3 regions of the Nocardia sp. CA-136227 genome follow, and region 2 is predicted to be linked to each of the others. Evidence: riboswitches for the same ligand, from Rfam matches in the RefSeq annotation. Region 2 holds a riboswitch; each other region holds the start of a gene.

Region 1 (9,424 bases), 1.0 Mb from region 2:
GATCCGGGCTCACCGTCTGGATCGACGGCGGCTGGTGCGTGGACGCCCTCCTGGGCGAGCAGACCCGCCCGCACCATGATCTCGACATCGCGGTCCATCGCCGCGACGCCGACCGAGTCCGCGAAATCCTCACGGACCTGGGCTATCTCGCCTCCCCCACACCCGACGACACCCCGTGGAACTTCGTCCTGGCGAAGGGCCCGGACGCCTCGGTCGACCTGCACGTCTTCGAACACGACGCCGACGGCGCGGTGAGCTACGGCATCGCCTACCCCGTCGAATCCCTCACCGGCACCGGCACTATCGACGGTGAACGGGTCGACTGCATCGCCGCCCGCTGGATGTACACCTTCAAGACCGCCTACCCTCCCGCCGCCAAAGACCTCCACGACGTCCGCGCCCTGGCCGCGAAGTTCGGTTTCCCACTACCGGACGTGTACCGATAACCCCGACACCGTCCGCTGATCGGCTACCAGCGCAGCATGGGCAGCGGCCGCAGCGGGTGAGTGACGGCGTACGCGACACCCCGACGCGCCAGGAAGGCGTGGAAGCCCTCGTACGGGAGTTGGGCCACAACGGATTCGACGTCGGCGCGGGCCAGCGGACGCCGGACCAGGCCGCGACTGGCGTCGATCCGGTCGGCGACGCGGAAGGTCTCGACGAGGCGGTCGTCGACGGCGCGGAGCCGGTGATGGTCGAGGACCAGGCGGCGCGCGGTGCCGACATCGGTGATACCGAAATCGGCGGCGTGCACGGTGGCCAGGTCGGCGGATGGATCGAGATAGTCCCAGGTCCCCGCGGTCCACACACCGAGGTCGTGCACGGCCCACACCAGGGCCGCCACATCGGGAACCGGCTCCCCCAGCAGCAGTCGCTGGTAGTTCAGGCTGCGCAGAACGTGATTGCGGTAGGCGGGAAACGACGCGCCGAGCTGTTCGCGATGGCGGTCGAGCACCGCATCGACGATCGGATGATCGGTCTGTATCCGCATGGGCTCCCCTGGTGTGTCATCCGGACTTCAGCGGACACTACACCCGGCATCGCACCGCGGGCGGACGAGCGACCCCCCGAAAACCTGGGTCCCCGAAAGTCCTTGTGAAACAATGGTTATTCAAAAATACTTCTCGGCCATGAACACCAAGAAGGCCGGTCGCTACGCCGCGGTGGGGGCCGCGCTCGCGGCCGCGGCGGTACAACTCTCGACCGGAACGGCCACGGCCGCGACGGGCCACGTCTCACTCTGGGTGGGCGGCGGAACGGACCTGCTCGCCTGCCGGGCGACGGCGCAACAGTGCCAGGTCATCGGGTACGCCTACGACATGACCACCCCGATCACCCTCAGCGTCAACGGGAAAACGATCGCCTCCGCCCTGCCGACGCCGACATCGGGCACGATCGAACCCGGGGAGCTGAAGATCCTGTGGGTCCCGCAGACGGCGGGCCCGAACATCATCACCGTGCAGCAGGGCAGCGACTCGCAGTCGGTCACCATCCAGATCATGGACAACAACTCGCTGGAAGCCTTCGCCCAGCGAACCGAAGCGTACCTGCGGACCCTCCCGTGCAAGACGGGCAGCGCCACCATCTCCGCCGGTTGCCAGTTTCCCGCAGGGGACGTCCATTGAGAACGACCACCCGCGCCGCACTCGGAGCCGCCCTGCTGACCGCGGCGATCCCGCTGTCGACCGGAACCGCGGCCGCCCAGGACTTCCAGATCGACCTGATGCAGATGGACCCCGGCCGCTACAGCTGTGAACTGTCCACCGAAACCTGCTGGATCTCGGTCGTACTCCTGACCGACCTCACCACGCCCGTCACCATCAGCGTCGACGGCACCGTCATCGCCACACCCACGCCCTCGACCAATTGCTGGTGCACCAACGAAACCGCGTGGATCCCATCCAAGGGCGGCCGGTACACCCTGACCGCCAAGCAGGGCGACCGAACCGCCGCGCGCACAGTCACCATCGGCGACTACAACGGCGTGCAGGGGATCCTGGAGCGCTACCTCGGAATCAATACCGGCAGCGGCAGCAGCTAGGAGTCATGTCGATTTCGCACCGCCGGACGCCTATCACCGACCCCATTCAGCTAACCATCGGCATACTCTGAGCCCATGCCACGGAGTACTGCGAGCACCGTCGACGACTACCTCGGTGAGCTGGCCGAGGACCGGCGACCGGCCCTGACCCGGCTGCGCGAACTGTGCCGGGAAACCCTCGTCGGATTCCACGAGGACATGGATTTCGGCATGCCGGTCTACGAGCGCGACGGCATCGCCGAGATCGCGTTCGCCAGCCAGAAGCAGTACATCTCCTTCTATCTCATGCGCGGCGACATCCGCGAGGCCTTCGCCGAGCACCTCGATACCAAGGACATGGGCAAAGGCTGCCTGCGCTTCCGCAAACCCGAAGCCATCGACTTCCCGCTGCTGCGAACGATTCTCGAGGCGACGGCCGCGAGCCGCGGCGCCGTCTGCTGATCGGCTAGTCGCCCCGGGAACGGTCGCGGTGCTTGGTGGTGCGCCGGTAGCGGCGGCCGCTCGGGATCGGCTGGGACGCATTGGATCTGCGGAGTTCGTGGCGGTGACGCCAGGCGGTGAGGTCCGGGCGCTCTGCCGGTGCGGCGGCGTCGGGCGGCGCGGACTTGCCCGGCGGTGCGGTCTTCATGGGGTCCCCCTGGGTGGTGCGAATCCGTGGTCGCGAACACGGTAGGGGGTACAACAAGCGTGGTCCAGCGATTATTGCCGGATTCGGGTCAGCGGGGGGCTTCGGGTTCGGGGGCTTCGAAGGGGACCGCCGGGCCGTGGGGCGCGTGGGGTTGCGGCGCACCGGAATTGCCGGGGTAGGGGCCGTAGAGGATGGCGGAGCCGTACTGGGACGGGGCGACGATCACCGGGTCGGGGCGCGCGCCGCCGAAGGGTAGGTACTCGCCGGTGCCCAGATCGTCGGAGGTGCTCAGCGCCGCGAGCAGCAGGATCACCACCGCGGCGGCCAGGGGCTGCGCGATGAGGGCGGCCCAACCCTCCACGGAGGGCGCGAATTCCACGATGGTGTGGATCGGCGGATGGCTCGGGCGGACGTGGCGCTGCTCGGCCACCGCCTCGCCGACCACCTTGGTGAGCAACGCGCCGAGCGCGGAACCGAGAATGATGCCGGTCAGCAGGACCGGGCCCCGCACCCGCCGCCAGCGCCAGGCCGCGACCGTCCCGAGCACGCCGAGCACGATGCCGATCAGCACGAAGATGGCGAGCGCGTCGAAACGGTGCAGGCTCTCACCGGTCAGCGCGGTGCCGCGATCGGGTTCGACCACCAGCAGTTGTTCCGCCGGAGCGAGATACGCCCAGGCCACCCCGGCCAGAGCGCTCACCGCGGCGAGCGCGGCACACACCGCCGCCGCCGCACGCACTTCCCGCATCAGTACATCGACGCGTAGTCCGCCCGGCTCGGCGGCGAATGTGGCTGCCACTAGCGGTGTTCCAGGCTCGTGGAGTCGAGCACCCCGTGGCGCGAGCACTTGGCCCACCAGCCGTCGGGGCTGACCTGCACGATCATGCGGCGTCCGCATTGTTCACAGAAGCGCGGTGGCTCCAGGCCCAGGGCCGCCGCGGGGGGTACCGGATCGTCCAGCCCCGGCACGACTCGCTTGCCCGTGAAAGGGTTGTAGCGCTCCTCGATGTCCACGACCACCTCGATGGATCCTTCGCGTATCGAACTCGGCGGGCAGATCAGGTCCAGGGGAATGCAAACCCCCGCACCCCTACCGTACGAGACGGGTTCGGGGCATTGGCCCCGAACCCCCTTTTTCTCTCAGTGGATTTCGCTCAGAGCGTTTCGTTGAGCGCCTTGATCGGCATCTTGAGTTCGCCGAGCAGATCGATGTCGGACTCGGCCGGACGACCCAGGGTGGTCAGGTAGTTGCCGACGATGACGGCGTTGATGCCGCCCAGGATGCCCTGCTTGGCGCCCAGGTCGCCGAGGGTGATCTCGCGGCCGCCGGCGAAACGCAGGATGGTGCGCGGCATGGCGAGACGGAAGGCTGCGACGGCGCGCAGCGCGTCGGCGGCCGGGAGCACCTCGAGGTCACCGAAGGGGGTGCCCGGGCGCGGGTTGAGGAAGTTCAGCGGCACCTCGTCGGGCTCCAGCGAGGCCAGGTCGGCCGCGAATTCCGCACGCTGCTCCAGGGATTCGCCCATGCCGAGGATGCCGCCACAGCAGACCTCCATGCCGGCCTCGCGCACCATGCGCAGGGTCTCCCAGCGCTCGTCGTAGGTGTGGGTGGTGACCACGTTCGGGAAGTGCGAGCGCGCGGTCTCCAGGTTGTGGTTGTAGCGGTGCACGCCCATGGCGGCCAGCTGGTCCACCTGCTCCTGGTTCAGCATGCCCAGCGAGCAGGCGACCTGGATGTCGACCTCGTTGCGGATGGCCTCGACGCCCGCGGCGACCTGCGCCATCAGGCGCTCGTCCGGACCGCGCACCGCGGCCACGATGCAGAACTCGGTGGCGCCGGTCTTGGCGGTCTGCTTGGCCGCCTCCACCAGCGAGGGGATGTCGAGCCAGGCGGCGCGCACCGGCGACTGGAAAAGGCCGGACTGCGAACAGAAGTGGCAGTCCTCGGGGCAGCCGCCGGTCTTGAGCGAGATGATGCCCTCGACCTCGACCTCGGGGCCGCACCACTTCATGCGGACGTCGTGCGCCAGGCCGAGCAGCTCCTCGAGCCGCTCGTCGCCGAGCCGCAGGACCGCGAGGGTCTGCTCCTGGGTCAGGCCGACGCCGCGCTCGAGCACCTGCTCGCGAGCGATGGCGAGGATGTCATCGCCTGCGTTGGTACCGGCTTCGGTGGTGACGGCTACCTGGGTCATGTCCGCGGGAATCCCTTCGTCCGGCCGTGTGGCCGAGCAACTTGAACGGTGTTCAGGGTAGGCTAGCAGCCCGGAACGTGAGCCGGAACACGAGAGGGTCGGATTCTTCAGTGCAACTCCATCGCACGGACGTGGTCGACGGGGCCATCGCCATCCTCGACCAGTACGGGCTGGCGGATCTCACCATGCGCCGCCTGGCCACCTCGCTGCACGTCCAGCCCGGCGCGCTGTACTGGCACTTCCCCAACAAGCAGGCCCTGCTCGGCGCGGTCGCCGACCGCATTCTCGCGCCCATGGACGAACCGGTCCGGGCCGAGGAATGGTCCAAGCAGATGACCGAACTCGCGCACCGGCTGCGCGAGAGCCTGCTCGCCTACCGCGACGGGGCCGAACTGGTCTCGGCCACCTACGCGTCCCGCCTCACCACCAGCAAGGGCCGGGAACGACTGGCCAGCGCCGCGATTCGCGCCGGCATGACGCGTGAGGAGGCCGAACTGGCCGCCTACACGCTGCTGTACTACGTGCTCGGGCAGACGGTGGACGAGCAGTCACGCATCCAGATGGACTCCGCGGGCGCGCTCACCGAGGAGAACTCGCCGCTGTACGACATGCCCGACGCCACCGCGCGATTCGACTTCGGATTGCAGCTGTTCGTGAGCGGCGTGCGGCATCTGCTCGGTTCGCGGATCCGCTGACCTTCGCGGACACCGGGATGAACCGACCAGTCGGAACCGGCGAAGGTTCCGGACGGTAGGGTTCCCCTCGTCAGTATCGGCGGGTGCGGGAATCCGGTGGGAATCCGGAGCGGTCGCGCCACTGTGAGCACCGGATCCCGGTGCGAGTCAGACCTCCCCCGCCGCGCAACACTCTGGAGAGGCCGCGTCATGCCCGAGGAGCTACCGCGATGAGCCGCGCGCGGACTTCGCTCGCCCTGCCCGTCATGGGAGCGCTGCTGGTCGTGGCCATGATCGTCGCGACCGGATTCGGCGCGGAGACGATCCCGGTGCGCGAGGTGCTCGCGGTGCTGCGCGACCGGCTGACCGGCACCGCGCACACCGATCTCGGGCTCGACACCATCGTGTGGCAATTGCGGGTGCCGCGAACCGTTCTCGCCGCCATCGTCGGCGCGGGCCTGGCGGTCGCCGGGGCGGCCATGCAGACCCTGGTCCGCAATCCTCTCGCCGACCCCTACCTGCTGGGCGTCTCCTCCGGCGCGGGCGTCGGCGCGGCGGCGGTCATCACCTCCGGGGTGTTCGCCGGGGCCGGACTGTGGGCGCTGTCGGCGGGCGCGCTCGCCGGGGCCTTCGCCGCCGCGGCCGCGGTATTCCTCATCGCCCTGGCCCAAGGCGGGCTCACGCCACTGCGTCTCGTGCTCACCGGCACGGTGCTGGGCTCGGCCTTCGCCGCCTTCAGCAGCTACCTGATCTTCCGCAGCAGTGACCCGTCCGCCGCCCAGTCGGTGCTGTTCTGGCTGCTCGGCAGCCTCTCCGGCGCGGACTGGACCCGAATCCTGTTGCCCGGCTGCGTGGTCGCGGCCTGCCTGACCGCCCTGCTGCTCGCCGCCAACTGGCTCGACGCGCTGAACCTGGGCCCGGACACGGCGGCCTCCATCGGAGTTCCGGTGCGCGAGTTGCGCATCGCGCTGTTCGTCCTGCTGGCGGTCCTGGTCGGCGTGCTGGTGGCGGTCTCCGGCGGCATCGGTTTCGTCGGGCTGGTGGTCCCGCACGCCGCCCGGCTCCTGGTCGGGCCGCGCCACCGCGTCCTGCTGCCCGCGAGCGCCCTGTGCGGGGCCACCTTCCTGGTCGTCGCCGACGCCGCCACCCGAGTCCTGGTCCGCCCCACCGAGATCCCGGTCGGCGTCCTCACCGGCCTCATCGGAGCCCCCGCCTTCCTGCTCCTCATGGGCCGCCGCACCTACCGATTCGGTCCGGCGTGAGGCCCCGCCGGGCCGGGTCGCGTCACCGGGGCGCGGGCGAGCTGCGGGCCGCCGGACTGGCCTGCGCGGCGGGACGGCGCACGGTGGTCGCGCAGGTCGACTTCACGGTGTCGCCGGGCGAGACGGTGGGCATCGTCGGGCCGAACGGCGCGGGCAAGACCACGCTGTTGCGGACCCTGGCGGGGTTGATCGCACCGGTCGAGGGCGGTGTCGAGGTGGATGGCCGTCCGGTGCACCAGGTTTCGGCGCGGGAGCGGGCGCGGCTGGTGGGTCTGGTCGGGCAGGACGAGGTGCCGCCCACCGATCTGCTGGTGGGTGAGCTCGTGGCGTTGGGCCGGACGCCGTACCTGCCGCCGTGGGGCGCGGGCGGGCCGGGCGAACGGGCGGCCGTCCAACGGGCGCTGGGTCGGGTGGATCTGGCCGGGTTCGAGGGGCGCGCGGTCGGGCGGCTGTCCGGCGGGGAACGGCAGCGGGTGCTGCTGGCGCGGGCGCTCGCCCAGGACACGCCCGTCCTGCTGCTAGACGAGCCGACCAACCATCTGGATGTCACCCATCAGCTCGAATTGCTGGCACTGACCCGGGAATTGGAACGGACCGTCGTCATGAGCCTGCACGACCTGACCCTCGCGGATCGGTTCTGCGACCGGGTGCTGGTGCTCGACGACGGCCGGGCCCGCCCCCTCGAACCGCCCGGCACCGCGCTGCGGCCCGAGGTGCTCGACGAGGTGTTCGGCGTGCGGGCGCGCCGGATACCGGATCCCGACACCGGTGATTCCCATCTGCTCATCACGGCTCGAACGGCACAGTCTTGACTCGAAAGGCACGGTCTTGAACAGGATCCTTCCGCTCGTCGCGGTCACCGCCATCGCGGGAGTGCTCACCGCCTGCGGATCGCCGCAGGCGGCGACCGGGAACATGACCGTGCGCAATTGCGGTGCGGAACAGCGGTTCCCGTCGCCCGCGCAACGCATGTTCGTCAATGACGGGAACCTGATCTCCATGGTGCTGGCCCTGGGAGCCCAGGACCAGACGGTGGCGGTGTCGAGCCTGAAGCGGGACGCGGACACGCTGCGCAAGCATTACGGGGACGGCGTGGACCGGCTCAATTCCGTTGCCCCCGACTATCCCTCGCGGGAGACGGTGCTGGCCCAGCGCCCCGACGTGATGGTGGCGGGCTGGAACTACGGCTACTCGGAGTCGGCGAATCTGACGCCGGAGTCGTTGCGGGCGGCCGGCGTCGCGCCGTACGTGCTCACCGAGAGCTGCCGCCGGCCCGGCGGCGAGCGGGGTGTGGTGGATGCCTGGACCGCGCTGCGCACGGATCTGACCGCGCTGGGCGCGATCACCGGGCGCGCGGACCAGGCGGCACGGGTCACCGGGGATCTGGATCGCCGAGTGTCCACCCTGCTGGCAGCGCCGCAGCCCGAGCGGCGGCCGACGGTGTTCCTGTTCGACAGCGCCTCCGACACCGTCTTCTCCAGCGGGCAATACGGTGCGCCGCAGGCGATCCTGGAGGCGGCGGGCGCGCGCAACGCGCTGTCCGATGTGGCCGACACCTGGACGGCGGTGTCGTGGGAGCGGCTGGCGGCGGCCGACCCGGACGCCATCGTGTTCGTCGACTATCCGCCGCAGACCTTCCAGCAGAAGGTGGATCTGCTGCGCGGCAAGCCGGGCATCCAGAATCTGCGGGCGGTCACGCAGGGCCGTTTCCTGAACCTGCCGTACGCGCTGTGGACCAGCGGGCCGTTGAACATCGACGCCGCCGAGCAGGTGCGGGCGCAGCTGGAACGCTGGAACCTGGTGCCCGCCTCGGGCATTCGCCCCGCCGCCGACGACGCGGTGCGCTAGGCGGACCACGCCGAGCCCACCGGCGCGGCCCGGTCAGTGGCCCACCGCGGCGGCTCCGGACTGATCCCGCCACAGCTGCCGCACGAACGGCACCACCTGCTGTTCGATGACGGTGTTGTACTCCTGCGGCCGCTCGATCGGATTGGCGTGCCCCGTGGTTCGCGTGGTCACCACCAGCAGGGTCCCGCGCACCCCGCCGACCCGGTCGATGAGCACCTGGTGCGAGTACTCCACGTCCACCACCGGATCGTCGTACGGGTCGTGCGGCCGGATGAACACGATGGCCGGGCGTGGTTTGCCCGCCGCGGGTTTGGCCAGCGCCCGCAGGTCGTCCACCGCGCCGCCCGCCACGATGGCCTTGAACTGCGCCTCGATCAGACCGTTGCTGGCGGCGTCGGTATTGAGGATCTTGGACCGCAGCACATCGTCGACCGCGCGCCGGAACTCGCCGCCGCGGATCACGTAGCGCCCGCCGACGAAACGGTCATGGCGCGCATACACTTCCACGGCCAGCCGCAGCATGCGGCTCTCCCGCGCCCCGGGCACCCAGCCCATCCAGCGCAGCATCTCCTCGCCCTGGTCGCGGCTCTCGGGCCGCACCGCGTTCAGATCCACCGGCGTGCAGTCCAGGATCACCGCCCGCACCCGTGTGCCGTCGCTGTCCTCGTGCAGGTGCTTGGCGATCTCGAGCGCGATGACCCCGCCCATACTGTGCCCGGCCAGCACCACGTTCGGCACCTTGGCGGCGGCGGTGACCTTCACGATGAGGTCCGCGATCA
Region 2 (9,424 bases):
CACGGAAGAAGCCGCTGATCCGCACGGTCACGTCGATGCGCGGACGGCCCAGCTCCTCGAGCTCGATGGCCTCCAGGCGGGTGACGCGGCGGCTGGCCTCGTCCCACACCGGCCGCACGCCCAGCAGCGCGAACACCTCGGCGATGTCATCGCCGGAGGTGCGCATGGCCGAGGTGCCCCACACCGACAGGCCCACCGACCGCGGGTACTCGCCGTGGTCGGCCAGGTAGCGGGCCAGCAGCGAATCCGCCATGGCCTGACCGGTTTCCCAGGCCAGCCGCGACGGCACCGCCTTCGGGTCGACGGAGTAGAAGTTGCGGCCCGTGGGCAGCACGTTGATCAGACCGCGCAGCGGCGAACCGCTCGGTCCGGCCGGAATGAAACCGCCATTCAGCGCGTGCAGGATGCGGGCGACCTCGACACCGGTCTGCCGCAGTCGCGGCACCACCTCGGCGGCGGCGAAACCCAGCACCCGGCGCGTCTCGTCCAGGCGCGCGGCGACGTCGGTGAGGCCCGCGGCCGCGGCGAGCTCCCCGCCGAACACGCCCTCGGTCACCGCATCGATGGAGTCGACGTCCCAGTCGACTTCCTGCATGCCCGAGACCAGTTCGCGCGCCAGCTGCTCGAAGGCGTCCACCCGGTCGCGCTTCTCGTCACCGGACTCGCTGAGCCCCAGCGCCTCTCGCAGACCCGGCACATTGACCTCGCCGCCCCACAGCTGGCGGGCGCGCAGCATGGCCAGCACCAGGTCCACCTCGGCCTCCCCCGCCGGGGCCTGGCCGAGCACATGCAGGCCGTCGCGGATCTGCACGTCCTTGATCTCGCACAGCCAGCCGTCGACATGCAGCAGCATGTCGTCGAAGACCTCTTCGTCCGGGCGTTCGGTGAGCCCGAGGTCGTGGTCCATCTTGGCCGCGCGCATGAGCGTCCAGATCTGCTGGCGGATGGCCGGCAGCTTGGCCGGGTCCAGCGCGGAGATATTGGCGTGCTCGTCGAGCAGCTGCTCGAGCCGCGAGATGTCGCCGTAGGTCTCGGCGCGCGCCATGGGCGGAATCAGGTGGTCGACCAGGGTGGCGTGGGCGCGGCGCTTGGCCTGCGTGCCCTCGCCCGGGTCGTTGACCAGGAACGGGTAGATCAGCGGCAGATCGCCGAGCGCGGCATCGGTGCCGCAGGAGGCGGACATGCCGAGGGTCTTGCCGGGCAGCCACTCCAGATTGCCGTGCTTGCCCAGGTGCACCACGGCGTCGGCGGCGAAGCCCTCCGCGGCGGCCAGCCAGCGGTAGGCGGCCAGATAGTGGTGGCTCGGCGGCAGATCCGGGTCGTGGTAGATGGCGACCGGGTTCTCGCCGAAACCGCGCGGCGGCTGCACGATCAACACCACATTGCCGAAACGCAAGGCGGCGATGACGATCTCGCCCTTCGGGTCGGCGGAGCGGTCCACGTACAGTTCGCCCGGCGGCGGGCCCCACGCCTCGACGACCGCCTCGCGCAGGTCCTCGGGCAGGGTCTCGAACCAGCTGGTGTAGAGGTCGGCGCCGATGCGAATCGGGTTGCCCTCCAACTGTTCTTGACTCAGCCAGTCCGGGTCCTGCCCGCCCGCGGCGATAAGCGCGTGGATCAGGGCGTCACCGTCGGCGGCCTCCAGGCCCGGGATCTCGCCGGGCGCGCCGAGGTCGTAACCGGCCTCGCGCATCTCGCTGAGCAGCCGGATGGCGCTGGCCGGGGTGTCCAGGCCGACGGCATTGCCGATACGGGCGTGCTTGGTCGGGTACGCCGACAGCACGATCGCGACCTTCTTGCGCTCGGACGGAATGTGACGCAGCCGCGCGTAGCGCACCGCGATACCCGCCACCCGAGCCGAACGCTCGGCGTCGGGCACGTACGACGACAGCCCGTCCGCGTCGAACTCCTTGAACGAGAACGGGACCGTGATGATGCGGCCGTCGAACTCCGGCACCGCCACCTGGGTGGCCACGTCCAGCGGCGACAGGCCGTCGTCATTGGCCTCCCACTGCTCGCGGCCGCTGGTCAGGCACAGGCCCTGCAGGATCGGCACATCCAGGTCCGCGAGCGCGCCCACGTCCCACGCCTCGTCGTCGCCGCCGGCCGAGGCGGTCGCGGGCTTGGTGCCGCCCGCCGCGAGCACGGTCACCACCAGCGCGTCGACGGTGCCGAGCGTGGCGAGCAGCTCCGGCTCCGCGGTGCGCAGCGAGGCGCAGTAGATGGGCAGCGCGCGAGCGCCCTTGGCCTCGATGGCGGTGCACAGCGCGTCGATATAGGCGGTGTTCCCGGCCAGGTGCTGGGCGCGGTAGTAGACCACGGCCACGGTCGGCGCGTCGTCCGGGACGGGGCAGGCGTGGCGTTCCAGCTCGCCCCAGCTCGGCATCTCCACCGGCGGCTCGAACCCCTCGCCGGTGAGCAGCACCGTGTCGGACAGGAAGTTGTGCAGCTGCAGCAGGTTTCGCGGGCCGCCCGCGGCCAGGTAGTTGTGGGCGTCGGCGGCGACACCGCCGGGCACGGTCGAGCACTCCATCAGCTCGGCGTCGGGCGCGATCTCACCACCGAGGGCGACCACCGGAATTCCGCTGGCGCGCACCGTCTCGAGGCCCTCCTCCCAGGCCCGCTTACCGCCCAGTACGCGCACGATCACCAGCGACACACCGTTCAGCAGGACCGGCAGATCCTCCGGCAGCAGCCGGGCCGGATTGGCCAGCCGGTAGGCGGCGCCGCTGGCGCGCGCGCTCAGCAGATCGGTATCGGAGGTGGACAGCAACAGGATCAAGGGTCTCGGCCTTCCTAGGGTGACGCGCCCAGCACGGTTCGGCGCTCGCCGGGAAGGTCTGACTGTCACAGTGGCGCGACCGCACCGGAATTGCACCGGCTTTCTTCCGTTCGACGAGCTCGCCGATGCTATCGCGCCGCCGTCGCGGGCCCGATATCGCGCCCGCGTCGCCGCGTGCGGGCGCCGATCACAGTGCGGCCAAGGCTGGCTCACATCCCTGGGGAACCGACTGGTCGGCGCGTACGCTGCCGGTATGCCACTCACTCCAGGATGGGTCAGGCGGAACCGCTTTGCTGCCTGGTCGGGATACTTTTGCGTACTGGTTGCCTTCGCAACGCTGGCCATGGCTCTCACGGCCGCCGGCTCCGGTCATTCGCAGTGGGCGCTCGTCGCCGGGATCATCTGCGCGTCGACCATCCTGTTCGGTCTCACGGTCATGAGCACCACCGTGCACCGCGACCACGCCGACCACCACAACGTTCCCAGCCTGCTCAACGACACCTGGGAAACCACACCCGCCTTCGCCCGCCGCCGCGGGGCGCCGGCGGCCATCGAACCGCACCGCGCGGGCTGAACCGCCCGGCGAATCGACCGATTCGGCAACCGGACTCCGGGACTCCCCCGTCCCGGAGTCTTTTCTTTGCTTTCGGCCTCGCCATACTCGGGGACACATAGTTAGATTGCAATATCTCCAAATGTAGATAGAAGCGGAGGCGAACCCGACCCCGGGCGGCCGTGCCCGGTCTCGGCATCCTCCGTACGCTGGGTGGCGTCATGACGCGAACCGATCCCGACTCCTGCCCGGGCGTGCTGCGCCTGCACGAAGCAGCCGACGGTCCCCTCGCCCGTATCCGGGTGCCCGGCGGACTCCTCTCCCCCACCCAGCTCCAGGCCCTCGCGACCGCGGCCGCCGACCTCGGGGACGGGAACATCGAGCTCACCTCGCGCGGGAACATCCAGTTCCGGCAGGTCCGCGACGCGGCCGCGCTCACCGAACGGCTCACCGAGGCGGGACTGCTGCCCAGCGCCACCCACGAGCGGGTGCGCAACATCATCGCCTCGCCGCTGTCGGGACGCGTCGGCGGCTGGACCGATGTGCATCCCCTGGTCCCCGCTCTCGACGAAGGGCTGCGCGGACAGCCGCGCTACGCGGACCTGCCCGGCCGGGTCCTGTTCACCCTCGACGACGGCCGCGGCGATGTCAGCGGCCTGGGCGGCGACATCGGCGTGCACGCGCTCAACGAGCACACCTACGCACTCCTGTTGGCGGGCAAGGACTCCGGCCTCCGTCTCCCCGCCGACGCGGCGGTCGACATGATGCTCGCCGCCGCCGACGGCTTCCTCGACCTGCGCGATGGCCACTGGCGTCTGCACGAGATCCCCGACGGCGCGGCCCGCCTGACCGACCGCCTCCGCACCGCTCACCCGGACCTCGACGTCTCCGACGACCTCCTGGAAACGCCCGGCCCCCAAGACATTCCGATCGGCTGGATGACCCAGTCCGACGGCCGGGTGGCCCTCGGCGCGGGCGTGCGCCTCGGCTCCCTCCCCGCCCGCACCGCCGAATTCCTCGCCGCCGTCGAATGCCCGATCATCGTCACCCCGTGGCGCAGCCTGATCCTCGCCGACCTCGACGAATGGCCCGCCGAACAGGTGGTCCGAGTCCTGGCCCCCATGGGCCTGATCTTCGACACCGCCTCCCCGTGGCTCCAGGTCAGCGCCTGTGCCGGCATGCCTGGCTGCGCCAAGTCCCTCACCGACGTCCGCGCCGACGTCGCCGAGGCCGTCGACTCCGGCCGCGTCCTCCCCACGGACGCACCGGAATTCGCCCGCGAGGGTCTCGACGCCGCCGACGTCGTGGTCGCCGGCCGCCAGCACTGGTCCGGCTGCGACCGCCGCTGTGGCCGCCCGAAGGGCGCGGTCACCGACGTCATCGCCACCACCGACGGCTACCGCGTCATCCCCGCCGGCTAGCCGATCCCGCCGAATCGGCGGGATCGGCGCTCGGCGCGCCCTTCAGACAGTGACCTCGACGATGTCGCGGATCCGGAAGCGACCACCGGTGATCTCGATCGTCTGGCGGGCGACCAGAGCCGCGTCGTCACGGTCGTAGCGGTAGCCGATCTCGCGGGAGTCGGGGACGACGGCGAGACGGGCACGGCCGCCGAGGCATTCGGCGCGGGCGGCGGTCGCCTCGGTCAGCGCCGTGCAGGCATCGGGGTCGTCCGTGGTGGGCGGGTGGCCCTGCTCGGCTCCCAGGATCGGGACGGTGGTGTCGGAGATCGAGCAGAGCCGGCCGGTCGGGTCGAGGGTCAGGGTGAGCTGACCGTCGCCGCCCGCGACGGCCGGGACGCCGTCGTAGAGCTGGCGGTAATGCAGGGTGTAGTCGGCCACCGCGGCCGCGACGCTATCGCCGTCGCGGCTCGCGCCCGCGTGGAAGGTGGCCGACATTCCGGCCAGGGCGAGGTCATGGCCGAGGTCCAGGTCTCGCAGCGCCCGGTCGGCGAGGTCGCGAATCTCCTCCGGCGTGCGGCCGTTGGCGCTGCGGTCCGGCTCGGCGTAGAACGCCTGGTAGCTGCCGTCGGGATGCATGACCAGCCGGGGTTCGAATTCGGCTCGCGCACAAGACTCCTCGGTGACCGGGGACGCGGGCTCGGCGAGTACGCCCCGCAACCCGTGCCGTTCACCCAGCGCGGACACCGTGTCGGCGTCAGCGTTTCGGCGGGCCAGGCGCAGTGACATCGGTTGGCGCGGAAGGGGAATGCTCAGGTCGACTTCGAGGGGGAACTGACCCGCCCAGCGCCACCAGTACCAATCGTCGGACACCGCGCCGCCGTAGAACAACCGCTCGTTCCAGAGCCGGTCCTGCGCCTCACGGTCGGTGGCGCCGCAGGCCGCCGACGACACCCGGTGGTTGTTGTGGAAGATCGACAGCGCCGCGTCCTGCCACGCCTGGCTGAACGATTTGCCGGCGTTCCATTCCTTGAAGAACCGTGTCCCCTGCTGATCGGTGTCGAAGGTGAGGCTGTCGAATCCGAACAGCATCCGCGCGCCCCGGTTCGGCGTGTGCCAGGTGCGGTAGGGGCTGTGTCCGAAGTTGGTGCGCAGCGATTCGCAGCCGTGCAGGAACAGGTAGCGCAGGCGCTGATCGCCGAATCCCATCCGGTCGGATTCGGCGTAGATGGTGTTGTCCCAGGTGCGGCCCATCGAGGTCAGATACACGCCATTGCTCGTGGTGGTGCTGTGGGCGTAGTGGTAGAACACCCGCACCGAGTCCATGCCGAGGCTGTCCTGCCAGTTGTCGTACTCCTGGTCGTACCGCCATTCCCGGACATCGTCGTCCTTGGCGTGGAAGTTGATGCCGTTGAACTTCGCGACGTAGTCGAGGAAGCCGCTCACGCACGCGTGCGGGTAGGTCAACGTGGCATCTTTCGGGTACACCTGCACCGACGCGCCGCCGTACATGTTGTCGGACATTGTCGAATGGTCACCGATGCCGGACGCCCGGGCACGGGTACCGGACTACTCGATTCCCCCGCCGGCCGGCACGCGACCGGCCCGACCGGTCGGTGACAGGTGCGGGGTGCACGCGGCGTGGTTGCTGGTGCACAGTGGGTTATCCGCGCTGCGACGACCATCGGATGCTGGAGGCGGCCATGACCATCGCGAAGCTCAGCGATCAGGAGATCCTGGCGATGTCCGATGAGGAGCGTCGCGAACTGATCCGGCGGTTGCAGCCGCCGCCGGAGCGGGTGCTGCCGCGTCCGGAGGTGGTGCGGCTGCATCGGCGGGTGCGGCTGGCGCTCATGGTGGGCGGCTGTCTGGGGCTGATTCCGTGGATCGTGTACCTGGGGTTCTCGCTGCCGGCGGAGTATCACGCCCGCAACTGGCCACTGGCCTGGATCGGGTTCGACATCGTGCTGGTATTGATGATGGCGACCACCGCCTACCTGGGCTGGAAACGGCGCGTGGTGTTGCTGCTCCCGGCGTTCGGCACCGGCATCCTGCTGATGGTGGACGCCTGGTTCGACATCGTCACCGCGGACGCCCGCGATTTCTGGCTGTCACTGGGCACGGCGATCATCGGCGAGATCCCGTTGGCGGCGTTGCAGATCAGCGGCGCGATCATGCTGCTGCGCTTCCTGATCCTGGCCCATCCGCTGCACGATCCGCAGGTCAGTCCGTTCCGGACGCGACTGCCGTTCTGACCGAGTGCCATTCCATGGTGCAGCACTTGACGCTGCCGCCGGATTTGAGCAGCTCCGACAGGTCGATCCCGACCGGTTCGTAGCCGCGCGCCCGCAATTGCGCGGCCAGGTCGACGGCCTCGTCGCTGAGGAACACGTGGTAGCCGTCGCAGACGCCGTTGAGGCCCAGCACATTCGCGTCGGCCTCGGTGGCGATGATCGCGTCGGGGTACAGGCTCGCGAGCAGTCGCGCGCTGGGTCCGCTGAAGGCGGCCGGGTAGTAGGCGATGGTGTCGTCGAGGACCATGAGCGCGGTGTCGAGGTGGTAGAAGCGCGGATCCACCAGATCCAGTGAGACGACCGGCAATCCGAAGTACTCCGCCACCTCCTGGTGCGCGCCGCGGGCGCTGCGGAACCCGGTCCCGGCGAGGATGCGGTCCGGCGCGATGGCGAAATCGCCTTCGCCCTCGTTGGTTTCGCGGGCGCGGGCCACGCTCGTGAAGCATTGGGCGGCCATCCAGCCGTGGTAGGCCGGACCTTCCTGTGCGCGTTCGGGATTGGCGAAGCGAGCCGAGAGCGCCCGCTCCCCGATGGCCAGTCCCCCGTTGGCGGCGAACACCATGTCCGGCAGCCCCGCGACCGGTTCGATGACGTCGACCCGGTGTCCGCGCCCCTCGTAGGCGACGCGCAGCGCCTCCCACTGGGCCAGGGCGCGGGTCCGGTTCACCGGGTCGGCGGTGTCCATCCACGGATTGATGGCATAGGTGACGTCGAAGTGGTCGGGGCGGCACATGAGGTAGCGGCGGGGCACGGGCCGGCGGGCGGCGGGATCGCGGGCCGGCAGCGTGGCTACGGACGTCAACGGGACTCCCTCGGAAGCGGCGCGGACGGGTCTGACACGAAGGTAAGTGGCGTACCGTTGTGTCAGGAATAGCGAATCGTTGCGTTGATCACCCCTCGAGCAGCGATTCATTGCGTCTGAACGATGCGTGTGCATCATTGCGCCGGACGTGCGCGCATCCCGCGAAGGGAGTGACCGTGGACGATCTCGATCGCCGGATCCTGGCCCACCTGCTGAAGAACGCGCGCGCCTCGTTCCAGGACATCGGCGCGGTCATCGGCCTGTCCGCCCCCGCGGTCAAACGCCGCGTCGACAAGCTGGTCGCCGCGGGCCAGATCACCGGCTTCACCGCCGTGGTGAACCCGGCCGCCCTGGGCTGGCGCACCGAGGCGTACGTCGAGGTCTTCTACCGCGACAACATCTCCCCCGCCGAGCTGCGCCGCGGGCTCGAACCGATTCCCCAGGTCGTCGGCGTGTGGACGATCGCGGGCGAGGCCGACGCGCTGGTCCACGTGATGGCCACCGACATGGCCGAGATCGAGGCCACCGTCGAACGCATCCGCGAGAACGCCCGCGTCGGGCGCACCCGCAGCAATATCGTCATGTCCCGCCTGCTCGAACGCCCCCGCACCTGACCCGGCCAGCCGGAAAGCACCGGCCGCGCGCACGATAGACCGTCCACTGTGGCCGGGCGCACTACCCGCTCAGCGCCGCTCCGGCGGCGAAATCTATGGTGGAGCGCATGTCCGACGTGCGTGCCAGCTACCTCAAAGACGGGGCCGAGATCTATCGGCGCTCGTTCGCGACCATCCGGGCCGAGGCCGATCTGGCCCGGTTCCCGGCGGACGTGTCACAGGTGGTGGTGCGCATGATCCACGCCTGCGGGCAGGTGGATCTGGCGGGCGACGTGGAATTCAGCACCGATGTGGTGGCCAAGGCCCGGGCCGCCCTGCGGTCGGGCGCGCCGATCCTGTGCGACGCCAAGATGGTCGCCTCCGGTGTCACCCGCAAGCGGCTGCCCGCCGACAACGACGTGCTGTGCCTGCTCGACGACCCGCGCGTCCCGGACCTGGCCGCGCGCATGGACAACACCAGATCGGCTGCGGCCCTGGAACTCTGGAGCGACCGCCTCGACGGTGCGGTGGTGGCCATCGGCAATGCGCCGACCGCGCTGTTCCACCTGATGGACATGATCGACGCGGGCGCGCCCCGCCCCGCCGCGGTGCTCGGCATCCCGGTCGGGTTCATCGGGGCCGCGGAATCCAAGGAGGCGCTGGCCGAATACGGCGGCGTCGAATTCCTGACCGTGCGGGGCCGGCGCGGCGGCAGCGCCATCACCGCCGCCGCCCTCAATGCGATTGCGAGCGAACAAGAATGAGCAAGCTCTGGGGTGTCGGGCTCGGACCCGGCGATCCGGAACTGGTGACGGTCAAGGCCGCCCGGGTGATCGGCGAGGCCGACGTCATCGCCTTCCACAGCGCCCGGCACGGGCGCAGCATCTCGCGCGCCATCGCCGCCCCCTACATGCGCGAAGGCCAGCTCGAGGAGCACCTGATCTACCCGGTGACCACCGAGACCACCGACCACCCCGGCGGCTATCAGGGCGCGATCGAC
Region 3 (9,424 bases), 2.4 Mb from region 2:
GAGGATCGGCGGGATGTTGTCGCCCGGGTGCGAGTACTCCGCGGCCAGGAAGGTGTCGTGGAAGTCCAGCTCGCGCACCGCGACTCCATTGGCCCAGGCCGCCCATTCCGGCGAGTAGGAACCGGGCGCGCCGAAGACGGTCGCGCCCGGTGCGTACGGATGGGCCAGGGCCTGGGCGCGGGCATTGGCGACGGGTCGCCGGGTGAGGGATGCCGCCGCGACCGCCGCGTTGTCGATGAGCCGATTGACGATCATCCGTTCGACGTCGGGGGTGACCTCCACCGGATCGGCGGCGACCTCGGCGATCCGCCAGGCGAGGTGTCCCGCGCGGGGGAAATGCTCCGCGGAGCGGTGGGTGCGGACGGGATGGTTCTTCATATTTCGCACGGTACACAGCGGCTCCGGGCCGGGAAATCCCTTGCAAAAGCCTATTTTTGCGGAACAGGAACCCTGAATCGGTGAAAGTTGTGAAAGCTCGGATTGCTAGATTGAGCGCATGCAGAAGATGTACGCGGGCGCGCGCCTGCGCGCCTTGCGGGAGCGCCGGGGCCTGTCGCAGTCCGCGCTGGCCAAGACGCTCGAGCTCTCGGTGAGCTACATCAATCAGCTCGAGCACGACCAGCGCCCGCTGACGGTCCCGGTGCTGCTGCGCCTGAACGCCCGCTTCGACCTGGACATGGGCTTCTTCGCCGCCGACACCGACGCCCGGCTGATCGCCGACCTGCAGGACGTGTTCGCCGAGGATCCCGAGGGCGCCGACATCACCACCGCCGAGATCGACGACCTGGTGGCCCGGGTGCCGGCGGCCGCGCGGGTTCTGGTCGGCCTGCACCGCCGCCTGCGCGGCGCCACCGAGCAGATGGAACGCGTCTCCGCCGGAATCGACGGCGACGCGGGCGAATCCGCCGCGGCCATGCCCTACGAGGACGTCCGCGACTACTTCTACGATCGGCGCAACCACATCCCCGAGCTCGACACCGCGGCCGAGCAGCTGTTCGACCGCAATGGCCTGAGCCTGGGCGGACTCGACCTCCAGCTGACCCGGCTGCTGCGCGAGCAGCACGGCATCGCGGTCCTCATCCGCACCGACGATCCCAGCGATCCGGGCCCCAAACGGGTCTTCGACCCCGACAGCCGCGTACTGACCCTGGCGCGGCGGCTCACCGCCGGTCAGCGCGCCTTCCAATTGGCCACGCAGCTGGCCTTTCTCACCCAGGCCGAGGTGATCGCCGACCTGATCGACGCGACCGACACCATGCCCGAGAACTCGCGCGGCCTGCTGCGCACCGGGCTCGCCAACTACTTCGCCGGAGCCCTGATCCTGCCCTACACCCGCTTCTGGGACGCGGCCGAATCCCTGCGCTACGACATCGAACTGCTCGCCGCCACCTTCGAGGTCGGCTTCGAGACCGTCTGCCACCGCCTGTCGACCCTGCAGCGGCCCGGCAAGCGCGGGGTGCCGTTCTTCTTCGTCCGCACCGATCGCGCCGGGAACATCTCGAAACGCCAGTCCGCCACCGCCTTCCACTTCTCCCGGGTGGGCGGCAGCTGCCCGCTGTGGGTGGTGCACGACGCGTTCTCCACGCCGGGCAGCATCCGCACCCAGATCGCCCGCATGCCCGACGGCCGCAACTATCTGTGGCTGGCGCGCACCACCGACGAGAAGACGCCCGGATACCTGTCCCCCACCCGGGATTTCGCCATCGGGCTGGGCTGCGACCTGACCTACGCGGACAAGCTGGTGTACTCGCACGGCCTGCCCGTCGACGACCCACGCACGGCGGTGCCGATCGGCGCGGGCTGCAAGGTCTGCGAGCGGACCGACTGCGCGCAGCGCGCGTTCCCGCAGTTGGGCCGGCCGATCCGGGTGGACGACAACAGTTCCCGGACCATCCCGTACGCGCCGATCACCTGACCGGACGGCCGGGGCGCACCGCGTTCGTTCGCAGCGCATGCGGCAAGCCCCGGCCTTCGGCTACCGCAGTGCGCGCGCCGCGGCCACGAGATTGCGCAGCGACTCCGTCACCTCGGCGGTGCCGCGCGTCTTGAGCCCGCAGTCCGGGTTGACCCAGAGCCGGTCGGCCGGAACCGCTTTCAGTGCCCGCGTCAGCGCCGCCTCGATCTCCCGGACGCCGGGCACCCGCGGCGAGTGGATGTCGTATACGCCCGGTCCCACGCCCAGGTCGAAGCCCGCCGCGTTGAGGTCGTCGAGCACCTCCATGTGCGAGCGCGCCGCCTCGATCGAGGTGACGTCGGCGTCCAATCCCGCTATCGCGCCGATGATCTCACCGAACTCCGAATAGCAGAGGTGGGTGTGGATCTGGGTGCTGTCGGCGACCCCGGAGGTCGCCAGCCGGAACGCCACCACCGCCCATTCCAGGTATTCGGGCTGGTCGGCGCGGCGCAGGGGCAGCAGCTCCCGCAAGGCCGGTTCGTCCACCTGGATGATGGCGGTCCCGGCGGCCTCCAGGTCCACGGTCTCGTCCCGGATCGCCAGGGCGAGCTGGCGCGCGGTGTCGGCGAGCGGCTGGTCGTCGCGGACGTAGGACCAGGCCAGGATGGTGACCGGCCCGGTGAGCATGCCCTTGACCGGTTTGCCGGTCAGCGACTGCGCGTAGGAGATCCAGTCGACGGTCATGGCCGCCGGTCGGGTCACGTCGCCGAACAGGATCGGCGGGCGCACGCACCGGGTTCCGTAGGACTGCACCCACCCGTGCGCGGTGGCCGCGAAGCCGTCCAGTTGCTCGGCGAAGTACTGCACCATGTCATTGCGCTCGGGCTCGCCGTGCACCAGCACGTCCAGGCCGATCTCCTCCTGCAGCGCGATGACCTCGGCGATCTCGGCGCGCATGCGGGTGTCGTACTCGGCCCGGTCGATCTCGCCGCGGCGCAGGGCGGCGCGCGCCACCCGGATGCGGCCGGTCTGCGGGTAGGAACCGATGGTCGTGGTCGGCAGCGGCGGCAGGTCCAGCCGCTCCCGCTGTGACCGCCGGCGCTCCGCCGCGGGCGCCCGGTGCGCGGCCGTCGTGTCCAGTGCGGCCAGCCGGTCGCGGACCGCCGTGTCGTGCAGTCGCGCGTCGGATCGCCGGTCCAGCACGGCCGTTCGCGCGATCTCCAGCTGCTCGGCGGCCGCGTCCTGCCCCTCATGCAGGACGGTGGCCAGCAGCCGAATCTCGGCGATCTTCTCGGTGCCGAATGCCAGCCAGGACCGCAGGCGCGGCTCCAGGTCAGGCTCGGCGGCGAGGCTGTACGGAACGTGCAGCAGCGAGCAGGAACTCGACACCGCCACCGGCGCACCGGCTGCGGCGAGCGCGGCCAGCCCGGTCAGCGCCCGATCGGGATCGGTGCGCCACACGTTGTAGCCGTCGACGACGCCCGCGACCAGCAGGGTCCCGGAAAGACGCTGCGCCGCGGCGATATCCGCGTCACCGCCCGACACCAGGTCGATGGCGAGGCCCTCGATCCCGGTGTCCGCCAGCGCGGGCAGCGCCGCACCCAATCGTCCGAAGTACGAGGCCACCAGCAGGTCGGGCCGCGCGGAGACCGCGGCCAGCCGCTGATAGGCCGAACGTGCCAGCGCCAGTTCGGTATCCGTCAGATCGGTGACCAGCACCGGCTCGTCGAGCTGCACCCAGCGCGCCCCCGCGGCCGCCAGCAGGCCCAGCAGCCGCTCGTACAGCGGCAGCAGATCGGGCAGCCGATCGAGCAGCTCGCTGCCGTCCACCGACTTGGCCAATTTCAGGAAGGTGACCGGTCCGATGATGACCGGCCGGGCCGGAATGCCCAGCGCCAGTGACTCTTCCAGTTCCGCGAGCGGTTTGTCCGGGTGCAGGGTGAACCTCGTCGAGGCCGAGAGCTCCGGCACCAGATAGTGGTAGTTGGTGTCGAACCACTTGGTCATCTCGAGCGGCGCGATGTCGGCGGTGCCGCGCGCGGCCGCGAAGTAGCGGTCCAGCTCGTCGGCGACGCCGTGCACCCGTTCGGGCAGCGCACCCAGTAGCACCGCGGTGTCGAGCATCTGGTCGTAGTAGGAGAAGGTGCCGACCGGAACCGAATCGAGTCCGGCGGCGTGCACCGCGAGGAGTTGCGCGGCGCGCAGTCCGCCCGCGAGACCGTGCAGCGCGGCGGCGTCGATGCGCCCCGCCCAGTACGCCTCGATCGCGCGTTTCAGTTCCCGGTTCGGGCCGATGCGCGGCAGGCCCAGCACCGTGGCGGTGAAGGTGTTGTCAGGGTTCAGCATTGATGAACTCCATGGTCAGCAGTCGATGACCGCCGCCCAAACGAGCGTACGCTGACGGAGCCCATGCGGCATGTTTCCGTGCCCGGATCCGATCGGCGTAACGCCCAATCCACGAGGCGACGACCGCCGGATACGGCGTATCCGGCACGACGGGCAGGTCTTCGGACTCATGGGCATCGACCCGACAATCGGGTCGGCCCCGGCACGAGACCGAGGCCGGACCTACCGGCCGTCGCTTCCCAGGCATGCGCCCAGTGCTTCTGACGGCGTTCGTTCCCATTCACCGCTGCGGGACAGTCCCGGATTCCCACCGGGTTCCCTCTCACCCGGCCAGCGCGAGCGCGGGCAGCGGGCTTCGACGCCGTCGAATGGGTCAGGGGCTCCTCGACTCCACCTCCGGCGAACCAGTTGCGTTGGCGAATATAGCCCAGCGCCAGCGCGATCCCCGCACGCGCGGCGGCGTCCCATCAGGTGGTCGACCCGGGCAGGCGGATTGACCAGCGGCGATGCGCTTTCGTATGGTTGATCGACGATGTCATGAGGAATCCGGTGCAATGCCGGAACGGTCGCGCCACTGTGAGCAGCCCAATCTCCCCGCGAGACGGATGCGAGTCAGACCCTCACATCGTCGGTTCGATCGGCAACGGGGACGCGGAATCCCCCTGACTCAAAGGAGTCCTTCGTGGCTACCTCTTTCGCTCCTCGCTCCGGTGTCGGCAGCGGCGCGCTCTCCATCCCCACCACCGCGCTGTGGCTGGTCGGCACCACCCTGATGGCGCTGCTGGCGATCTACTTCATCGGTATCGATCAGGGTGCGGTGTCGGTGTTCGGCAGCGACATGCACGTGCACGAGTTCGTGCACGACGGCCGGCATTTCCTCGGGTTCCCCTGCCACTAGCACCGGGAATCGAGTAACCACAATGGAAAAGCGAATCATCGGCCGAGGGGTCCTGCTGGGCGCCCTCGGCGGATCGCTGGCGTTCGTGTTCGCCCGGATCCTGTCCGAGCCGATCATCGATCGCGCCATCGACTTCGAAGAGGGCCGCGACCACGCGCAGATGGCGCTGGACAAGGCCGCCGGGAAGCCCATGGACATGGACCACGGGGCCGAGCTGTTCACCCGCGCGCAGCAGCAGAATGTCGGACTGGGCTTCGGGATGATCGTGTTCGGCGCCGCGTTGGGCGCGCTGTTCGCGGTCGTGTACTTCCTGGCGCTGCGCAAGGCGGGCAAGATCTCGCCGCGCAATCTGGCGCTGCTGGTGTCGGGCGGCATGTTCCTGGCGCTGTACGCGGTGCCGTTCCTGAAGTACCCGGCCAACCCGCCGTCCGTCGGGAACCCGGACACGATCGAGGAGCGCACGGCCCTGTACCTGGGCCTGATCGCGATCAGCGCCATCGCGTTGGTCGCGGCGATCTGGTTCGGCCGCAGGCTGACCGCGCGCCTGGACACCTGGACCGCGGGGGCCGCCGCCGCGGCCGGCTTCGTCGTCGTGATGGGCGCGCTGCTGGCGCTGCTGCCGTCGTTCCACGAAGCGCCGGAACCGCTGCGGGACGCGTCGGGCACGATCGTGTTCCCGGGCTTCCCCGCCGACGACCTGTACCACTTCCGGCTGTACGCGTTCGCCGCCCAGCTGCTGGTGTGGGCGGTCATCGGGGTCGGATTCGCCTGGCTGGCGCCACGCCTGCTCGGCGACCGCTCCCCGGCCGCGCCCGCCGTGGCGGCATGAGCGCGGTCACCCGTCTCACCCTGGTGACGCACGCGATCACCGAGGCCGTGCGGTCCGCCCGCTTCCCGGTCGACGAACCGCTCGACCCGCTCGGGTCGCGGTCGGTCGAGCAGGCGGGCGGGCTGCCCGGCCCGGAGCCCGCGACGGTGCTGTTCGCGCCCGAGCTGCGGGCCGAACAGACCTGCCGGGCACTGGGATTCACCGGGACCCCGGAGCCCGAGCTGCGCGACCTGGACCACGGCGACTGGGCCGGTCGGGCGATGGACGATCTCGCGCCCGAGCAGCTGATGGGCTGGCTCACCGACCCGGGCTTCCACGAGCACGGCGGCGAATCGATCACCGGGTTGATCGATCGCGTCGGCGTCTGGCTGCACGGCCTGGCCGGGCGCGGCGACCGGATCGTCGCGGTGACGCATCCCGCGATCGTGCGGGCCGCGGTCCTGCGCACCCTCGACGCTCCCCCGGAGTCGTTCTGGCGCATCGACATTCCACCGTTGAGCGCCACCACCCTGCACCACCGCGGCCCGGCGTGGACGCTGCGCGCGACCGCGCACGAGCTCGCGGACTGACTTCGCTGGCAGAATCCGGGGAATGGCGCAATCCTCGGGTTCGACCACCTCTCCGGCCGTCGGCCGGGCGCTCGACATCCTCGTCCGGCTGGCGCACGGCCCGGGACCGGTCCGGGCGGCGGTGCTGGCCCGCGATCTCGGGCTGCCGCGCTCGTCGGTGTACCACATCCTGTCGGTGCTGGTGGACCGCGGATTCGTGGTCTATGTACCGGGTGACCAGGCCTACGGGCTGGGTGTGACGTCCTTCGAGATCGGCTCGGCCTATCTGCGGCACGAGCCGCTGGAACGGCTGGCGCAGCCGATCCTGCACCAGCTGGCCCGGCAGCTCGGGCAGGCGGTGCATCTGGGAATTCTGCACGGCAACGAGACGGTCTACCTCCTGAAGGAACGTCCCGGCTCGGGTCCCGCGGCGGAGGTCTCGCTGATCACCGATATCGGGGTCCGGCTGCCGTCGCACCTGACCGCGAACGGGCGCGCGATCCTCGCCTCGCTGCCGGACGCGCAGGTGAAGGCGTTGTACGCCAAGCGTTCCGACTTCCTCACCCGCACCGGACGCGGACCGCGGTCGCTGACCGAGCTGCGGCGCGATCTGGACGAGGTGCGTGCCCGCGGCTGGGCCGAGGAGGTGGAGCTGGTGACGGCGGGCCTGCGATCGGTGGGCGCGGCGGTCTTCGATCACAACAGCCGTCCGGTGGCGGCCCTGAGCACCACCTGGCGGACGCTGTCCAACCCCGAGCCGGAGGTGGTGGGGCAGGCGGTGCGGTGGGGCGCCGAGCGCCTGACCTCGCGCATCGCCGGTCAGGTGCCCGTCACGCCCTGACTCGGCGGCACCCTTGTGAGACCACTCACAGGGGTTGTATGTTGTTGTATAGACAACCGCCGCACCGGGGAGATTTCCGACGATGACGCAGGACTGGGACGACGCCCTCCACGCCCGAATGGCAGCCGAAGCACCGGCCACGGCCTACTCCCACTCCCTGCCCGAGTGGTACAAACACGACTTCGGCCCCGACCGCGCCGCCGCCGACATCGCCCGCATCGAAGCGCTGCGACCGGAGTCGTTCGACGTCGCCCTGCACGCGCCCACCGGACGAGCACGCGGACGATTGCGGCTCACCCTCTACATCGCGGGGGCGGCCGTCTCGCTCAGCCGCATCCTGCCGGTCATCCAATCCCTCGGCGTGGAAGTCCTCGACGAACGGACCTACCCGCTCGACGATTCCACCGGGAACCAGTGCTGGATCTACGACTTCGGGCTGGCCTTCGACGGCGAGCCGCCGGCGGGCGCGGAACCGAACGCCCGCTTCACCGCGGCCTTCGCCGCCACCTGGCGCGGCGACGCCGAGAGCGACGCCTTCAACCGCCTGGTCCTGAGCGCGGGCCTGGCCTGGCGTCCGGTGTCCATCCTGCGCGCCTACGCGAAATACCTGCGCCAGAGCGGATTCCCCTACAGCCCGGAACGGATCGCGGAAGTCCTCGCCGCACACCCCGATTCCGCGCGACTGCTGGTCGAGCTGTTCCACGCTCGGTTCGCGCCGGACACGCGCAGCGCAGCCGCCGAAGCCGAACTGATCGATCGCCTGAACGAGGTCATCGGCCGCGTCGTCGGGCTCGAAGCCGACCGTAGTCTGCGCGCCCTCACCACCCTCGTCCGAAACACCCTGCGCACCAACTACTTCGTGCGTGACGGCCGTGCCGAGGTGCTGTCGTTCAAACTGGACCCGCAGCACATCGGCGAACTCCCGCAGCCCAGGCCACGATTCGAGATCTTCGTCTACTCACCCCGGGTCGAAGGCGTGCACCTGCGGTTCGGCGCGGTGGCGCGCGGCGGCCTGCGCTGGTCGGACCGCAAGGAGGACCTGCGCACCGAGGTGCTCGGGCTGGTCAAGGCCCAGGCGGTGAAGAACGCCGTCATCGTGCCGGTCGGCGCCAAGGGCGGATTCGTCGTCAAACAGCCCCCGCGCCCCACCGGTGACGACGCGGCCGACCGCGCCGCACAGCTGGCCGAGGGTATCTCCTGCTACCGGCAGTTCATCGCCGGACTGCTCGACGTCACCGACAATATCGACGCGGCGACGGGTTCGGTGCTCCCGGCCCGCGACGTCGTCCGCCACGACAGCGACGACACCTACCTGGTGGTGGCCGCGGACAAGGGCACCGCGACCTTCTCCGATATCGCCAACGAGGTCGCGGCCGGCTACGGCTTCTGGCTCGGCGACGCGTTCGCCTCGGGCGGGTCGGTCGGCTACGACCACAAGGCGATGGGCATCACCGCCCGCGGCGCGTGGGAGAGCGTCGAGCGCCACTTCCACGAAATGGGCCGCGACACCGGGACCGCCGATTTCACGGTGGCCGGCATCGGCGACATGAGCGGCGACGTCTTCGGCAACGGGATGCTGCTCAGCGAGCACATCCGGCTGGTCGCCGCGTTCGACCACCGGCACATCTTCCTCGACCCGCGACCGGAGGCCGGAGTCTCCCACGCCGAACGCAAGCGCCTGTTCCAGCTGCCCCGCTCGTCCTGGGCGGACTACGACCGCGACCTCATCAGCACCGGCGGCGGGGTCTGGCCACGCACCGCGAAGTCCGTGCCACTCGGCCCGGAAGTCCGTGCGGCACTGGGACTTCCGGATTCGGTCAACGCGGCCGCACCGGACGAGGTGATCCGGGCGATCCTGCGCGCACCGGTCGACCTGCTGTGGAACGGCGGCGTGGGCACCTATGTCAAGGCGACCGCCGAGTCCCAGGCCGACGTCGGCGACAAGGCCAATGACGGCGTGCGGGTGAACGCCGCCGACATGCGGGCCACCGTGGTCGGCGAGGGCGGCAACCTCGGATTCACCGCCCTGGCCCGCGTCGAATTCGCCCGTGGCGGAGGCAGAATCAAT

The links. Region 2 has a riboswitch for cobalamin ahead of cobN (cobaltochelatase subunit CobN). Riboswitches for the same ligand answer to the same signal wherever they lie in the genome.
Region 1: another riboswitch for cobalamin. It lies ahead of ACQP06_RS24155 (FecCD family ABC transporter permease); the one in region 2 lies ahead of cobN (cobaltochelatase subunit CobN).
Region 3: another riboswitch for cobalamin. It lies ahead of ACQP06_RS07740 (CbtB domain-containing protein); the one in region 2 lies ahead of cobN (cobaltochelatase subunit CobN).

The regions. Positions count from the first base shown of each region.
Region 1 covers NZ_CP192081.1:5,207,856-5,217,279, forward strand. Annotated here, with positions in the region: gene ACQP06_RS24105 (nucleotidyltransferase domain-containing protein) at 1-446, shown strand, start outside; gene ACQP06_RS24110 (hypothetical protein) at 470-991, opposite strand; gene ACQP06_RS24115 (hypothetical protein) at 1,131-1,625, shown strand; gene ACQP06_RS24120 (hypothetical protein) at 1,622-2,041, shown strand; gene ACQP06_RS24125 (DUF1801 domain-containing protein) at 2,117-2,482, shown strand; gene ACQP06_RS24130 (hypothetical protein) at 2,487-2,669, opposite strand; gene ACQP06_RS24135 (DUF2567 domain-containing protein) at 2,758-3,468, opposite strand; gene ACQP06_RS24140 (hypothetical protein) at 3,468-3,683, opposite strand; gene bioB (biotin synthase BioB) at 3,824-4,861, opposite strand; gene ACQP06_RS24150 (TetR/AcrR family transcriptional regulator C-terminal domain-containing protein) at 4,972-5,556, shown strand; cobalamin riboswitch at 5,598-5,731, shown strand; gene ACQP06_RS24155 (FecCD family ABC transporter permease) at 5,766-6,797, shown strand; gene ACQP06_RS24160 (ABC transporter ATP-binding protein) at 6,794-7,609, shown strand; gene ACQP06_RS24165 (ABC transporter substrate-binding protein) at 7,626-8,645, shown strand; gene ACQP06_RS24170 (alpha/beta fold hydrolase) at 8,679-9,424, opposite strand, start outside.
Region 2 covers NZ_CP192081.1:4,175,851-4,185,274, forward strand. Annotated here, with positions in the region: gene cobN (cobaltochelatase subunit CobN) at 1-2,782, opposite strand, end outside; adenosylcobalamin-variant (AdoCbl-variant) riboswitch at 2,828-2,899, opposite strand; gene ACQP06_RS19235 (hypothetical protein) at 3,126-3,356, shown strand; gene cobG (precorrin-3B synthase) at 3,557-4,756, shown strand; gene ACQP06_RS19245 (DUF6345 domain-containing protein) at 4,799-6,259, opposite strand; gene ACQP06_RS19250 (hypothetical protein) at 6,439-6,990, shown strand; gene ddaH (dimethylargininase) at 6,959-7,831, opposite strand; gene ACQP06_RS19260 (Lrp/AsnC family transcriptional regulator) at 8,008-8,445, shown strand; gene ACQP06_RS19265 (precorrin-8X methylmutase) at 8,553-9,188, shown strand; gene cobJ (precorrin-3B C(17)-methyltransferase) at 9,185-9,424, shown strand, end outside.
Region 3 covers NZ_CP192081.1:1,749,220-1,758,643, reverse strand. Annotated here, with positions in the region: gene prpD (2-methylcitrate dehydratase PrpD) at 1-378, opposite strand, end outside; gene ACQP06_RS07750 (short-chain fatty acyl-CoA regulator family protein) at 497-1,915, shown strand; gene metE (5-methyltetrahydropteroyltriglutamate--homocysteine S-methyltransferase) at 1,976-4,240, opposite strand; cobalamin riboswitch at 4,376-4,585, opposite strand; cobalamin riboswitch at 4,756-4,882, shown strand; gene ACQP06_RS07740 (CbtB domain-containing protein) at 4,923-5,138, shown strand; gene ACQP06_RS07735 (CbtA family protein) at 5,161-5,967, shown strand; gene ACQP06_RS07730 (histidine phosphatase family protein) at 5,964-6,536, shown strand; gene ACQP06_RS07725 (IclR family transcriptional regulator) at 6,559-7,356, shown strand; partial or broken gene ACQP06_RS07720 (NAD-glutamate dehydrogenase) at 7,427-9,424, shown strand, end outside.